One region of the Paenibacillus chungangensis genome, then DNA from elsewhere that is predicted to be linked to it. Evidence: predicted binding sites of a transcription regulator. Region 1 holds the regulator's gene; the other holds the start of a gene.
What was found. The regulator LexA, encoded in region 1, represses DNA repair genes until DNA is damaged. The targets are predictions, from matches to a motif close to CGAACATATGTTCG.
Positions count from the first base shown of each region.

Region 1 (7,609 bases):
TATAGGATGCATTCCTAAATGAACGGAAAGGTAAGTTTCGGATGAAAAGAAAATTTTCCGATCGAGCGAACTGGCGCCGCATCTTGCGCAAAAGCTACTCTTGCCTGTCGCTTGACGGCGATGAGTTCAAAGGGCTGGTGACCTTTTACCGTATTCACGAATTGCGCGAGCCGTTATGGAAGGAATACGACGGGCGAAGGTTGTGCCTGGCGGATCGTGGATATTTATGGATGCAGCATTTCCCGAAAGGGGAGCATTTCGTCGTCACGACGATGTTTGATGACAAGGGTCGTGTCGTACAGTGGTATATTGACGTATGCAAAACGCAAGGCTTAACGGATCAGAAGGTTCCTTGGTTCGACGATTTGTACTTGGATGTAGTTGTATTGCCGAGCGGCGAAGTTTATTTAATGGATGAAGATGAGCTGGAGGACGCTCTCAGGCAAGGTGACGTTAGCCATAAGGATGTGGCGTTGGCCCGCAAGACTGCCGGCCGTCTTTTGTCAAGCATCAGGAACGGCAGATTTCGCTACTTCACTCTCAGCTTGAAGCATCACAAGAGCTTGTTGCGAAGAACAGGGGAGCTAAGTGAATCATGAAGACGGCGACAAGGAGTAGAAAAGGGCCGCGAAGAAGGAAGAAACGCCTTCGGTCGTGGCCTCTCTTGTTACGCATGATTTTGGCGATCATGTGTATGGGTTTGCTATGGGTTGGTTACGTTTTCTGGATTATTCAGAGCTATGATATGAAGAAGCAATTCGCTCCCGCAGACGCGGGAATTGTGCTTGGAGCAGCGTTATGGCGCGATCAGCCTAGCCCTGCGCTTAAGGAACGGCTGAATTTGGCACTGTCCCTCTATGAACAGGGAGTTGTCGACCGGCTGATTTTAAGCGGTGGACTTGGAGGGCTGGTTTCCTCGATTACGGAAGCGGAAGGCATGCGGAACTATTTGACAGACAGAGGTGTGCCGGAGGAAGACTTGCTGCTGGAGGATAAAGCAAGCAGCACTTATCAGAACTTATACTACAGCAGGGGGCTAGGAGAACGCGAGAACGTACAGTCCTATTTGCTCATTACGCATGATTATCATGCTGCTCGCGCAGGCGATATTGCGGATTTCCTGGATATGGGGGATGTGCAGGTGGCAGGCGTAACATCGCAAGTGCTCAGCCCGGTGTATCATTCCTTAAGAGAAATACTGGCCTATACGAAATGGAAGCTGGACGCCTTATCCCTATGGTCTGGCTTGCGGGACGAGGCTTCGATGATATGAGCCTGCAACTCTGCTAATATAGGACAGATCCATAGAATACACTTGTAGTGCGGTGGTTAACCGAGCTTCTCTACAAAGGACAGGTGATGTGTGTGTCAATGAACGAGCACGTCATATCTGCCTCCGGCAGCGGATCAACCAGACCGTCGCGGCAAATTAACGTCGTGCTCAGAAGCCAGGAAAGCTACGGTCTGGCTTCAGCTGCACCGGTGCTGCAAGATGAGCCCTTGCCTCAGGTCAAACCGTTGCCGGATGTGGATCACTTTGCCGACATCGAGAAAGAACTGGAAGCGATGGTCGGAATGGACAACGTGAAGTCTCTTGTGTATGAAATCTATGCGCTTCTCTATGTTAGCCGGATGCGGACAGAAGCGGGTTTGTATGGAGGCTCCCAAGTTTATCATATGATATTCAAAGGTAATCCCGGAACAGGGAAGACGACGATCGCCCGCATCGTCGCCAAGCTGTTCCAGAAAATGGGCATATTATCTAAGGGGCATCTGATCGAAGTGGAGCGGGCTGATCTGGTAGGGGAATATATTGGGCATACTGCTCAGAAAACAAGAGAGTTGGTGCGCAAGGCGCTTGGCGGCGTATTATTCGTCGATGAAGCGTACAGTCTGGCTAGAGGCGGGGAGAAGGACTTCGGCAAGGAAGCGATCGATACGCTTGTGAAAGCGATGGAGGATCATCGCAACGGCTTCGTCCTCATACTGGCAGGCTATCCCCTGGAGATCGAACAATTCCTGCAGACGAATCCCGGGCTGCCGTCGCGCTTCCCGATCCAGATCGCATTCCCGGACTATTCTATCGACCAATTGATTCAGATCGGCGAAGGCATGGTGAAGGAGCGGGATTACACGCTCATGCCGGCTACGGTATTCAAGCTGAGACAGCTGCTTGTCCAGGAGAAGCAAAGCGAGCTGTTCTCCTTCAGCAATGCGAGGTATGTACGGAATATGATCGAGAAGGCTATTCGCCATCAAGCCGTAAGGTTAATCGGGCAATATGCCAATTCCGTACCGGGGAAAGGCGAGTTGATGGCCATCCGCCCGGAGGATTTGAAGGTGTGACGAGGAAAGGAAGAACAAGAACATGAGTAAGCAGCTAGAGATGAACTTGATGCTAGAACAAGACAATAATGAGATCTGGCGGAAGCTGGAGGGCTTGTCGGAGCAAGTGGAAGACAAAGCGCGCGATGCATTCGGCAAGGTAGAGAAAATAGCGGAAAAAAATCAGTGGAAGGTTATTCAGGCATTCAAACGCCACCAAGTGAGTGATTATCACTTCTCTGGCTCAACCGGCTATGGATATAACGACCGTGGACGCGAGGTGCTTGACGAGGTGTATGCCGAAGCGATGGGAGCCGAGGCAGCGCTTGTCAGGCCCCACTTCGCCTCCGGAACCCACACGATCAGCTGCGCCTTATTCGGCGTATTGCGTCCGGGAGATGAATTGCTGTACATATCAGGCAAGCCTTATGACACGCTGCACAAGGTCATCGGGAAGCCCGGCGACGGTATGGGCTCGCTACGCGACTGGGGCGTCTCCTACGGAGAGGTGCCGCTGTTGCCGTCGGGAGAGATGGATTGGGACGCCATCAGGTCCGCGGTCAACGAGAGGACGAAGGTGATCGGGATTCAGCGATCACGCGGCTACGATTGGCGGCGCTCCTTCTCGATTGCGGACATTGCGGAAGCTGTAAAGCGTGTAAAAGAGATGAAATCCGACGTCATCGTCTTCGTGGACAACTGCTATGGCGAGTTCACCGAGCTTCAGGAGCCGACTGGAGTTGGCGTCGATCTGATGGCGGGCTCCCTCATTAAAAATCCGGGTGGCGGCTTGGCCGAGACAGGCGGCTATATTGCCGGGAAGCGGGAATATATAGAGGCGGCCGCCTACCGGTTGACCGCTCCCGGCATCGGTGGAGAAGTCGGGGCGACAATGGGAACGCTGCGCTCTATCTATCAAGGGTTGTTCCTTGCGCCTCATCTTGTTGGCCAAGCGTTGAAGGGCAGCATATTGGCTGCCGGTTTGGCTGACAAGCTTGGATTTCAGACAAGCCCGCGTTGGGATGAGCCGCGCACGGACTTGATTCAAGCGCTACGCTTCGCCGGCCCGGATCATCTTATTGCATTCGTTCAGGGGATTCAAGCTGCGGCTGCAGTAGATGCTCATGTCGTACCGGAGCCTTGGGACATGCCAGGCTATGAGCATCCCGTCATTATGGCTGCGGGCACCTTCATCCAGGGCGGCAGCCTGGAGCTGTCGGCCGATGCGCCGATTCGCGATCCATATATCGCATATATGCAGGGTGGATTAACCTATGCACATGCCAAATACGGTATACTCACCGCTCTCCACAGAATGGCTGTACGCGGGTTAATGGATCAGTTGTAATCAAACCTAACATTTCTTGACACATTTATGTAGCAACGCTACAATGAGGGTATTAACGAGGATTGGAAGGTTGGTGCGACATGGCTGATGAGATCCGTCGAAATATGGCGTTATTTCCAATTGGCATTGTAATGAAGCTAACTGATCTGACAGCCAGACAGATTCGCTACTACGAGCAGCATGAGTTAATCGTTCCTGCACGAACGGCAGGCAATCAACGATTGTTCTCGTTCAACGATGTGGAGCGTCTGCTGGAGATCAAGTCGCTAATTGAGAAAGGTGTCAATATTGCAGGAATTAAGCAAGTCATGAATCCGGTATCCAATGATTCGGAGGAAGCGACAATGGTAAGCGCGAAATCCGAGGAAACCCGCCGCGAGCTCAGCGAGCAGCAATTACGCCGTATGTTAAAGCAGCAATTGCTTGAGAAGAAGCCTGGCCAGACTTCCATGATTCAAGGACAGCTTCAAAGCTACTACAAGCGCTAAACAAAATCATTTGGATTAGAGGAGATGATAGCATGGGTTACACGAAAGAAGATATTAAACGTATTGCGCAGGAGCAAAATGTCCGTTTCATTCGTCTACAATTCACCGATTTGCTCGGCACGATTAAAAACGTTGAAATACCTGTAAGCCAGCTGGATAAAGCGCTTAACAATAAAATGATGTTCGACGGTTCTTCCATTGAAGGCTATGTGCGTATTGAAGAATCGGATATGTACTTATACCCGGATCTGGATACTTGGGTGGTATTCCCGTGGGTATCCGAAGATCGTGTGGCAAGACTTATCTGTGACATATACATGCCTGACGGCACACCGTTCGCGGGCGATCCGCGCGGCATCCTGAAGCGCGTGCTGAAGGAAGCGGAGCAGATGGGCTTCACTTCCATGAATGTCGGGCCGGAGCCGGAGTTCTTCCTCTTCAAAACGGACGAGCGTGGCGAACCGACGACAGAGCTTAACGACCAGGGCGGATACTTCGATCTGGCGCCGGTGGATCTGGGCGAGAACTGCCGCCGTGAGATTGTGCTTACATTGGAAGAGATGGGCTTCGAGATTGAAGCGTCCCATCATGAAGTTGCTCCTGGCCAGCATGAGATCGACTTCAAATATGCGGATGCGGTGAAAGCGGCTGACCAAATTCAGACGTTCAAGCTGGTCGTAAAGACGATTGCGCGTGTACATGGTCTTCATGCTACTTTTATGCCGAAACCGTTATTCGGTGCCAATGGTTCGGGCATGCACTGCCACCAATCCTTGTTCCAAGGGGATGCCAATTCCTTCTATGACGAGAACGACAAGCTTGGCCTTAGTGACACAGCGCGTCAGTATATGGCGGGCGTGCTCAAGCATGCCAGAGCGTTCGCGGCGATAACGAATCCGACGGTCAATTCCTACAAACGACTGGTGCCTGGGTATGAGGCGCCTTGCTATGTCGCATGGTCGGCGAGCAACCGTTCGCCAATGATCCGTATTCCTGCTTCGCGTGGACTGTCAACCCGTGTCGAGGTGAGGAACCCTGACCCGGCGGCCAATCCTTATCTTGCGCTTGCTGTTATGTTGAAGGCTGGACTGGACGGCATCAAAAACAAGTTGTCGCTGCCTGCGCCAACCGATCGCAATATTTATATCATGTCTGATGAAGAGCGCGTGGAGTTCGGTATTCCAAGCCTTCCGTTCAACTTGAGAGAAGCACTTGACGAGATGCTCCGCAGCGACGTCATATGCGATGCACTCGGCGAGCATGCGCTATCCCACTTCTACGAGTTGAAAGAGATTGAGTGGGATATGTATCGTACACAAGTGCATGAGTGGGAAAGAGAGCATTATTTGAGACAATATTAATCAAGAGCGAAAGGCGGAGACCGTATGGTCTCCGCCTTTACAACTGAACAGTGGAAGTCGTCATACGAATACAAGCAAGCTCCGGGGCCTGTTGACTCGGAGCTTGCTTGTGTTTGTATGAATTGGATATATAATAAGGCAGGTATTAATGCATGTCCCGGAATAGTCCCACAACCTTGCCGAGAATGCTGACTGCATTCAGGCGAATCGGCTCCATTGTGGAATTCTCTGGCTGCAAGCGAATATGATCCTTCTCCTTATAGAAGGTCTTCACCGTAGCTTCGTCATCTTCCGTCATTGCCACGACGATGTCGCCGTTGTTAGCCGTCTGCTGCTGCCTGACAATGACATAATCTCCGTTATGAATGCCAGCTTCTATCATGCTGTCGCCTACGACGTTCAGGATAAAGACGTTATTGTCGCCCACGAACTGGGTGGACATTGGAAAGTAGTCTTCGATGTTCTCCGTAGCTGTGATGGGGATGCCCGCAGTAACCTTGCCGACGATCGGCACGTGCTTGACAGGCAACGGGATGACATTGCTGTCGTTGTCTCCATGCAAGATCTCAATTGCACGGGGCTTGGTGGGATCGCGTCGTATGTAGCCTTTCTTCTCTAGGCGATCCAGATGTCCATGGACAGTGGAGCTGGAGAGCAACCCTACAGCTTCCGCAATCTCACGAACGGATGGCGGGTATCCTTTGTCACGCACCTCTTGCTTGATGAAGTCTAATATAGCCATTTGGCGTTTGGATACTTTACTCACTGTCATCAACTCCAATTCTCATATTGTGTAAAATTATAACACAGAACCGGGGTTCGTACAAACATAAGTTCTTGAGATCGTGAGTTCTCATTTTTTATTGACCGGAACGCTTGTTCGTGGTATTCTTGTATCAGAACAAATGTTTGGGGTGTTGATGATAATGCTGATGAATGAGAGTACATACCAATCTATATATCGTGTGCAGGGAAGTACAGGGATGAAAAAATCAGTCTATTACGGGCTGAGAAACGTATGGACAAGCCGTTCCATTAAGGTGACTGCAAGTGTATTGCTTATGGCGCTCTTATTGACGAGCTTCCTTATGCTGGGCGTTACGGCAACGGGAACAGACGTGGCTCCTCCGATGGGGTCTGAGCAAGTCGTGACCGTTGCCAACGGGGATACGCTATGGGCTATCGCTGGCCGTGTTTCCGATGACAGCGAAGACACTGGATATATCGTGTTCAAGATTAAGCAGCGCAACGGGCTGACATCGTCTACGATTCACCCGGGCCAGCAACTGATTGTACCGGAATGATAATGGCGTTCCCTTTTGCCTGCAAGAATTGATCAATTCTTGAATAGCGCCTTTCATGCCACTCAGTTAGTGGTTTGGAAGGCTTTTTTACCACATCAGCATTTATAAATTTTCGAGATGATCGAATTCCAAAATTGTAATATGAAATAAAACCAACCTTATCCTTTCGATGCGAGTTTGCTTTGTATACTTTTGGTCGCACATATTTGAAGGGCCTCGATAAAAGCTTTCTAGCAATAAAAAAATTTCTAAATTATTTATAGGCGATGCGACCACGGTTGGTGCGAGGAAAGTGTGCGAGTGGTGGGCTGTAAGCGATCTATCGGTTGCCACAGAGCTTAATCGGCTTATAATGGGCTAATTTGCAGGCTAACTGTTGCCCTGGAGCTTATGGAGCGCGGAAAGTGAGATATCGCATGTTACTGTGTGAAATAGGTTCCCACGCAACCGTTAAAGCAGGAAAAGTGGGATTGAAGAAGTAATAAGCTCGATAGCATCCGTAAGAGTGACAATCGGAACTTCCAAAGAACGAACACTGGCGAAGCCTGTTGCCCAACAAGATAATTTATTCTTGAATTAATGCATACAATTCAAGTTGAATATCCGTAGATAGTGTCTAGCGACGTGTGAGTCGAACTGGTGTATGATCTTGCACTGGAGCCACGAAAGGAGTAGGCGATTCGGAAAAGAGTAGTGAAAGGGAGCGCGGCTAGGCGTTTTTTTTGATATAGAGTTTATAAAATTCGAGTTGAATACCCGAAGCAATTGAATTGAATCGTGCGA
Region 1 covers NZ_JBHTJZ010000005.1:738,005-745,613, forward strand. The annotation lists gene ACFQ2I_RS05945 (DUF402 domain-containing protein) at 42-599, shown strand; gene ACFQ2I_RS05950 (YdcF family protein) at 695-1,273, shown strand; gene ACFQ2I_RS05955 (AAA family ATPase) at 1,372-2,346, shown strand; gene ACFQ2I_RS05960 (methionine gamma-lyase family protein) at 2,369-3,673, shown strand; gene ACFQ2I_RS05965 (MerR family transcriptional regulator) at 3,754-4,161, shown strand; gene glnA (type I glutamate--ammonia ligase) at 4,194-5,522, shown strand; gene lexA (transcriptional repressor LexA) at 5,668-6,288, opposite strand; gene ACFQ2I_RS05980 (LysM peptidoglycan-binding domain-containing protein) at 6,506-6,826, shown strand; gene ACFQ2I_RS05985 (hypothetical protein) at 7,561-7,609, opposite strand, start outside.

Region 2 (7,609 bases), on a different contig from region 1:
CAGCCGCTGCAAGCCGTAATCGGTCCATCTCCGCAAATGTCCGCTACCGTCTCCAACGTTCTGGCCGACGTGGTGCCAACCGCTACAATTCTTCTGCCCTGCTCTCTCGCTTCCTGCAGCAGCGCTGCATTGGCATCGTCTAGTTGATAGAACTCCGCATGCATCTCATGATCCTCCACCCGCTCCGCGGACATCGGCCGGAATGTGCCCAGACCGACATGAAGTGTGATGTATGCCAGCTTAACTCCCTTGTTCTGGATTCGCTCCAACATTTCCTTCGTGAAATGCAGGCCGGCGGTCGGCGCAGCGGCAGAGCCTTCATGCAGGGAATACACGGTCTGGTAACGCTCAGACTCCTCTAGCCGCTCCTTGATGTATGGCGGAAGCGGCATCTCGCCTAACTGATCAAGCAGCTCCTGGAATATGCCCTCATAGGAGAAGGAGATCGTTCTCGCTCCCATATCGCCTTCTTCCTCTACCACAGCCTTCAGCAATGGCTGACCGTCAGCCCCCTCGCCGAACGACATCACTGCTCCCTTCTTCAGCCGCTTGGCCGGCTTGACGAGCGCCTCCCAGCGGTCATCGCCAAGCTGCTTCAGCAACAGCAGCTCTACCTTGGCGCCCGTGTCGGGTTTGTTGCCAATTAACCTCGCGGGTATGACCCTTGTATTATTCAGTACCAGCACATCGCCTTCCATCAGCCGATCTTCCAGTTCCCTAAAGCTGCCATGTTCCACATCCCCCGTCTGGCGATTCAGCATGAGCAGGCGGGATGCCGTTCGTTCATGAAGCGGAGTTTGGGCGATCAGGCGCTCCGGCAATTCGAAATCAAACCAATCTACATTCATGTTTTATTATCATTCCTTAGCTATGGTTATCCCGTTGTAATAGTATTTCAAAATATATTGATAGTCATACCCTTGCTGCGCTAGACTCAACGCGCCGTATTGGGACATGCCCACACCGTGTCCGTTACCTTGTCCCGTGAACAGAAAGGAGCGTTCCATCGGACTTGCGACAAGTTCACCTTCGCCATTCATAATGAACAAATGGTTGTTATGATGGACACTCGCTCGGTCATCAGCTCCTTGTACATACACCCCATCCTGACTTCCGATCGATGAACGTTGTTCTCCGCCACCCAGTATTACAGCGTCGCCAGTCTCTGTCACGTTCAGCTTGGTGCTAGGCAGTGATTCGCCTACACCCAGCAAGGAACGTATAGAATCTGGAGACTTCAAGGGCACTTCCTTACCATTCACCTTAAGGGCTGTCGCGCGACCCGAAGGACCGCGTTCGCTCACCTCCAACGTACGAACAGGTGCCGCCAGCTTGTCAGATAGCCTTGCGTTCAAGCTTGTCTGCAGTTGCTCTCCTGTGAACGGTCCCCGCATCCAGTTCATAGGATTGGATTCCTTCACCCTGTCTAGCGCGATGAGACGCGTTCCTTGATTCGCCTGCGCCACGACGGGCACGCTGGACTGAATAACGGGATGCACGCGAATGTTGGTCCCGTCCGCCTTCACCTTTAACAATGCGCTTCCTGCTGCTGTAGTCTCCCCAGTACCCTCCACCAGATCCTCGCGTACATATCCAAGCTTACCGTTCGGAAGCACAACATGGTACCAGTCATGCAGACCTGCTTCTGCAGATTCGTCAGGGCTTGCGACCGGCTGCAAATAAGGGATAGCATTACCCCATACCTCAGCCGAATCCGATGTCATTCCGCCGCTATTGGCCGAATATAGCGCTTCAATGATGCTTCCATTGTACAGAGCCACTTCTCCCTTTGTCTCATCCACGGCCTTCGTAGTGGAAGGGTGCTCCTTCTCCGTCCCATAATAAGCCTGACTTAGCGTTGTATCCACCACATGTGCGATCTGGAAGCCTGTACCGCCACGAACAGCGAACGAACGGGCTGCCACCGCTTGCGCTTTCAGTGCCTCCAGCGGCCAAGAAGGGTACATCTCTACAGCTACGACGGAATACAAATACTGTTCCAACGGCAGTTCATTCACGACGGCCAGCTTGTTCTGGAAGCCGCTTACCTCGAACTGCCCTCTATAGATTCGATTACTGCGCTCTTCCAGTCGTATAGCCGCTTCTCCTGCTGGCGACAGCCATACTTTGAAGCTGTCTGCTGGCAACAGATACCGGGATTCGCCCGAACTACTGCTTCTGGTATGGTCGAGCTGCATAATCAGATACGGCTCGTCCTCATCCATGGTCTTAAGGGCAGTAGTTCCCGCTGCCGCAGATGCGGCGGCGCCAATCGCCTTTAGAGCCGATGGAGAGGAGGCTTGACCAACCGCTACGAAATAATGTGGCGAACCGTCCTCTCCCTCCTTCATGCCAACATAAGCGTCTTCGCCGGCAATGCCATATGCGACGGCCGCACGTTCCGCCTCCGCTCTCGTCTTCAGAGGCTGTGATTGCAGATGGTAAGGCCCTAACAATTCTGCTCTGAATCCCCCCATCATCGCCTTCAACAACGTATTGCTCTCCCAACGCTTACGCGCTGCGGATGCCTCGGCTTCACTGGTATAGCTACCTTCACGAAGCTGATAGACCTTCCTCCCCTTCTTGGACAAGGAGATGATCGAAGATGTGCCTCCTGAAGAAGTAATATGAGTATGCGCTTGCTGTGCAACGGCGAAATCTCCCGTCTCCAGCAACTTCACGCCGTAATTATCCAGTGCGAAGCGAGCCTTCTCTGTCGGTCCAACTTGGAACCAAGGCGAATTGCCGCCTTGCCGCTGCATGCTCACGACTATGCCGCCTTGTGAAGAGAAGGTGGCAGCCGGCGTAGTAGACTGGTATTTACCGGGTAAACTCATATACATCGCCACCCGAATCGTATCCATCTTTGGAACCGCCGCATAAGTCGATTGTGGTCCTATCGCGGTAATCCATAGCATAGCGCATAACGTGATGATTAGATAAATGCGAATTGACTTACCGGAAGTCATGATTTCTCTCCTCTCTTGATGGGTTAACGATCCGTGGGCAAGGGAAGTCCCAAATGCTGATAGGCGCTCTCCGTGGCTATCCTGCCCCGAGGCGTACGCTGCAGGAACCCAATCTGCATCAGATACGGCTCGTAGACGTCTTCAATCGTCTGACTCTCTTCGCCGATTGTCGCAGCAATGGTATCCAGTCCGACCGGTCTACCTGAGAAAGTAACCATCATGGCACGAAGCATCTTATGATCGATGTCGTCCAGCCCTTGTGGATCAACTTGCAGAAGCGATAAAGCCGACTGCGCAATGTCATGGGTAATGATGCCGTCACCTCTTACCTGAGCGAAGTCCCTTACCCGCTTCAGAAGCCGATTCGCAATCCGCGGTGTCCCTCTGGAGCGCATGGCGATCTCCGACGCAGCTTCGCCAACGATGCTCACTTCCAATATTTCCGCAGCACGCGATACAATAAAAGCCAGCTCATCCACCGTATAAAATTCCAGTCGGCTGACGACTCCGAATCGGTCCCGTAACGGCGCGGACAAAAGTCCCGCTCTCGTCGTCGCGCCGATTAACGTGAACGGCGGTAAATCCAACCGGACGGAGCGTGCACTTGGCCCCTTGCCAATCATGATATCCAGAGCGAAGTCCTCCATCGCGGGATAAAGCACTTCCTCAACCGTACGGTGTAGACGATGAATTTCATCAATAAACAACACATCGCCTTCCTGCAAATTCGTCAGCAGCGCCGCCAAATCGCCAGGTCGTTCGATAGCCGGTCCCGACGTCGTTCTTAGGTTAACGCCAAGCTCATTAGCGATAATATTGGACAAGGTAGTCTTGCCTAGACCTGGCGGGCCGTAGAGGAGCACATGATCCAGTGCCTCCTTACGGAGCTTGGCGGCTTCGATATAGATTTTCAAATTTTCCTTTGCTTTGCTTTGCCCGATATATTCCGCGAGATATCGGGGGCGCAAGCTCAACTCGACGGCGTGTTCATCCATCATCAGGTTCGCGGATACAATCCGGTCATCCATAGCTTCCTCTCCTTTCCGTTACCCTTTGAACAACTGCTGAAGCGCCAACTTCATCAGGGCGTCTACCGTTATTTCCGGAGTGACGGAATCTTTCATCTTGTTCCAAGCCGCATCCAGTTCCGAAGCGGTATAACCAAGCGCGGCAAGACCGTCGCGGGCTTCCTGCCAGGCAGTCCCGCTCCCTTGTCCGTTATCACCATCCGCAGGCTCTGATACTATTCCTGCTGCTGCAAGGCTGGCGGCATCAGAAGCTCCCAGAAGCTTATCCTTCAAGTCCAGAATCATGCGCTGTGCCGTCTTCTTCCCGATGCCGGGCAGCTTTGTCAGGAAACCGATATTCTCCTGTTGAATCGCGGCAATGATCGTCTCGGGACGCCCCGCCGACAGGATGCCTAACGCCACTCTCGGTCCGATGCCAGATACATCCAGCAGCTTGCGGAACAGTGTCTGTTGTTCACGCGACAGGAATCCATAGAGTAGAATGGCGTCCTCCCGCACATGATGATGAATATAGATCGTCGCCGCTTCATCCTTCCCAACGAATTCGTAAGGATTAGGCGTAAAGACACGATATCCGACATCGCGAACATCAACAACGACGTACTCTGCGTCGATATGTACAATTTTTCCGCGCAAAAAATCGATCATGAACGGGTCACCTCGTTAATTTTTTGAGTCATTGTCGCGGAATGAGCATGACATATGGCTACTGCCAGCGCATCCGCCACATCATCCGGCTTCGGAACGGCGGACAGCTTCAGGAACATTTTCACCATCTCCTGCACTTGGCGCTTCTCTGCTTTCCCATATCCTACGACGGATTGCTTTACCTGCAGCGGCGTATACTCCGCTACGGGCAGCCCGCGTTGTGCCGCGGCTAATATAATGACTCCTCGCGCCTGTCCGACAGCGAAAGCCGTCGTCACATTACGATTGAAGAACAACTTCTCCACTGCGACGGAATCCGGCTTATAGCGATCTATCAGCGCTCCGGCAGATTCATAGATTTGCAATAAGCGCTCCTCCTGTGGCGTATGGGCCTCCGTCTGTATCGCGCCATATTGCACAGGGGTCAGCTTATGTCCTTGTTTATCAATAAATCCGAACCCCGCGATCGCTATTCCGGGGTCTATACCCAACACACGCAAATTGCCAGCTCCTATCTCATCTCTTAATGCCTGCCCTTCATTATAGCAAAATTTGCTTGAAATGAGAACGGACGTTTGATGAAGATCGAAAGCCGGCTTATTTATTAGACCGAGAAAAGCAACGAGAGCCTTCAAGACGCTACTGCCCGGTTGGGATCGTTTCCATTGCTTTTGTATTTTGCTCCATCGCAAAATCGCTGAACGTCGAAAGCACGCTATAATACTCGTCCATGTCGGAAACACGAATACCGGTTACCAGAGCATAGATCTGCTTTTTGGGCAGGCTGCTCTCCATAAATTCAATATCCAGCTGAAAAAAAGTCCGCAGTACCTTCTCTTCTTTCGGAAGCCCGTCATATAAGGACAAATTGCCATCGCGATCTACACCAAAGTAGGCATTGGATTTGCAATAGTCAGACAAATCGTTAATTTCAGCTACAATAACGGTCTTCGCTTCATCCTTGGCTTCAACTCTCCATTCCCAGTGATCTTGAAGCATACGGTTAAGCTGGAGGACAGACATTCGCCCAAGCGATTCCGTCTCCTCACCGCAAACATAGATACGCTTCAATACAACCTCTACATTAGCTTCTTGTTCCATTAATATTTGGTGGAATGGCGGATTGTTAATCATGTTTTCAGCATGCAAGACGGGCTGAAAAATCAGCCCGTCTATCGCGATCACCATCCATATGGTGACGGCGATCCTTCCTAATGTCCACAGCGGCAGCGGCCTACGCGAACGGCGCAAACGCTTTTTCAATCGCTTCCACATTCGAATTGCCATCATAAGGACTGACCCCTTTGCGCTTTTTGGGGATAGTTTGCGCAATTTGCTCTATATTATGCAGCGCAGCTGTGGACAACAGCCTAATGATTAATCCAAGGTCTGCTCACGTAAGTCGTTCTCTTCTTCGGCTTTGGCGCTATAGTTCGAATGATCGCTTTTTTCTTTTTTTTACGAGTCTTTTTCTTTGATTGGGGTACCGATTCCTGGAGGCCATCCATTTCTTCCGCCTCTTCTATCCGCTCACTATAGTCACCCTTCGTATTGGTTTGAACGGGTTGGTCTTGATCGGCTTCCCCTGAATAGGACCACATCGGTGGATAGCCTACTGCCCAGTAGGGGTTCGAAGCTCCATCAAATCCCGGTGGCGGATACATGGCGGACAGCGGCGAGACCATCCCTGCGTTCGATGCATTCGACAGCGGCGAGACCATCCCTGCGTTCGACGCATTCGACAGCGGCGAGACCATCCCTGCGTTCGACGCATTCGACAGCGGCGAGACCATCCCTGCGTTCGATGCATTCGACAGCGGCATCATGTCGGGAGCAGCCATATTACCGCCCTGATGCATCACATTAACCATGGGGTTGCCGTATCCCCACCCGGGACCCGCTCCATAGGGCATGAAGGTGGGCTGCATAGGGTAACCCATACTGAGTGGGTGGACATATCCGCCCATTTCGCTCGGCGAAATAGTTGTTTTTTCCTTCATTCCGTAAATCGCTGCATTCATTTCCCCTTTGCTTATCGGCATATACATATTCTCGTCAGGTGATGATGGATAATCGTATTGCATCATATCATAAGCCGGCAACTGATACTGCTGGAATAGATCCATACTCTGCATGTAATCGCCATTCATTGAATTTGAGTTCACATTATTCTCGCTTTGCTGTTGTACTGGGGGTTTCTTCCCCTTCCCGCTGTAGGGGGATACTTTCCCCGTATTCTCTGCCGAGTAGGGAGCAACATTGGACAATGGCTGCATGTTTCCTCCACTTGGGCCCATATTGCTCAGCGGCTGCACATTCACTCCACTTGGGCCCATGTTGCTCAGCGGCTGCACATTCACTCCACTTGGGCCCGTGTTGCTTAGCGGCTGCACGTTCACTCCACTTGGACCCATGTTGCTCAGCGGCTGCACGTTCACTCCACTTGGGCCCATGTTGCTTAGCGGCTGCACGTTCACTCCACTTGGGCCCATGTTGCTCAGCGGCTGCACGTTCACTCCACTTGGACCCATGTTGCTCAGCGGCTGCATGTTTCCTCCACTTGGGCCCATATTGCTCAGCGGCTGCACATTCACTCCACTTGGACCCATGTTGCTCAGCGGCTGCACGTTCACTCCACTTGGGCCCATGTTGCTCAGCGGCTGCACGTTCACTCCACTTGGGCCCATGTTGCTTAGCGGCTGCACGTTCACTCCACTTGGGCCCATGTTGCTCAGCGGCTCCATCTTTGATGATTGAGGCATTACCTTTGAGGTCAGTGGCTCCACTTTCGCTTCCGGCTCCTTCTTCGTCGCCAATGGCTCCACTTTCTTCGCTTCCGACTCCTTCTTCATCGCCAATGGCTCCACTTTCTTCGCTTCCGGCTCCTTCTTCGTCGCCAATGGCTCCACTTTCTTCGCTTCCGGCTCTTTCTTCGTCGCTAATGGCTCCACTTTCTTCGCTTCC
Region 2 covers NZ_JBHTJZ010000073.1:105,555-113,163, reverse strand. The annotation lists gene queA (tRNA preQ1(34) S-adenosylmethionine ribosyltransferase-isomerase QueA) at 1-848, opposite strand, end outside; gene ACFQ2I_RS23700 (SpoIID/LytB domain-containing protein) at 858-2,969, opposite strand; gene ruvB (Holliday junction branch migration DNA helicase RuvB) at 2,993-3,997, opposite strand; gene ruvA (Holliday junction branch migration protein RuvA) at 4,016-4,645, opposite strand; gene ruvC (crossover junction endodeoxyribonuclease RuvC) at 4,642-5,145, opposite strand; gene ACFQ2I_RS23680 (BofC C-terminal domain-containing protein) at 5,285-5,935, opposite strand; gene ACFQ2I_RS23675 (LysM peptidoglycan-binding domain-containing protein) at 6,016-7,609, opposite strand, start outside.
Region 2: ruvC (crossover junction endodeoxyribonuclease RuvC) is a predicted target of LexA. The motif match lies at 5,210-5,223, and genes of this name have one in related genera.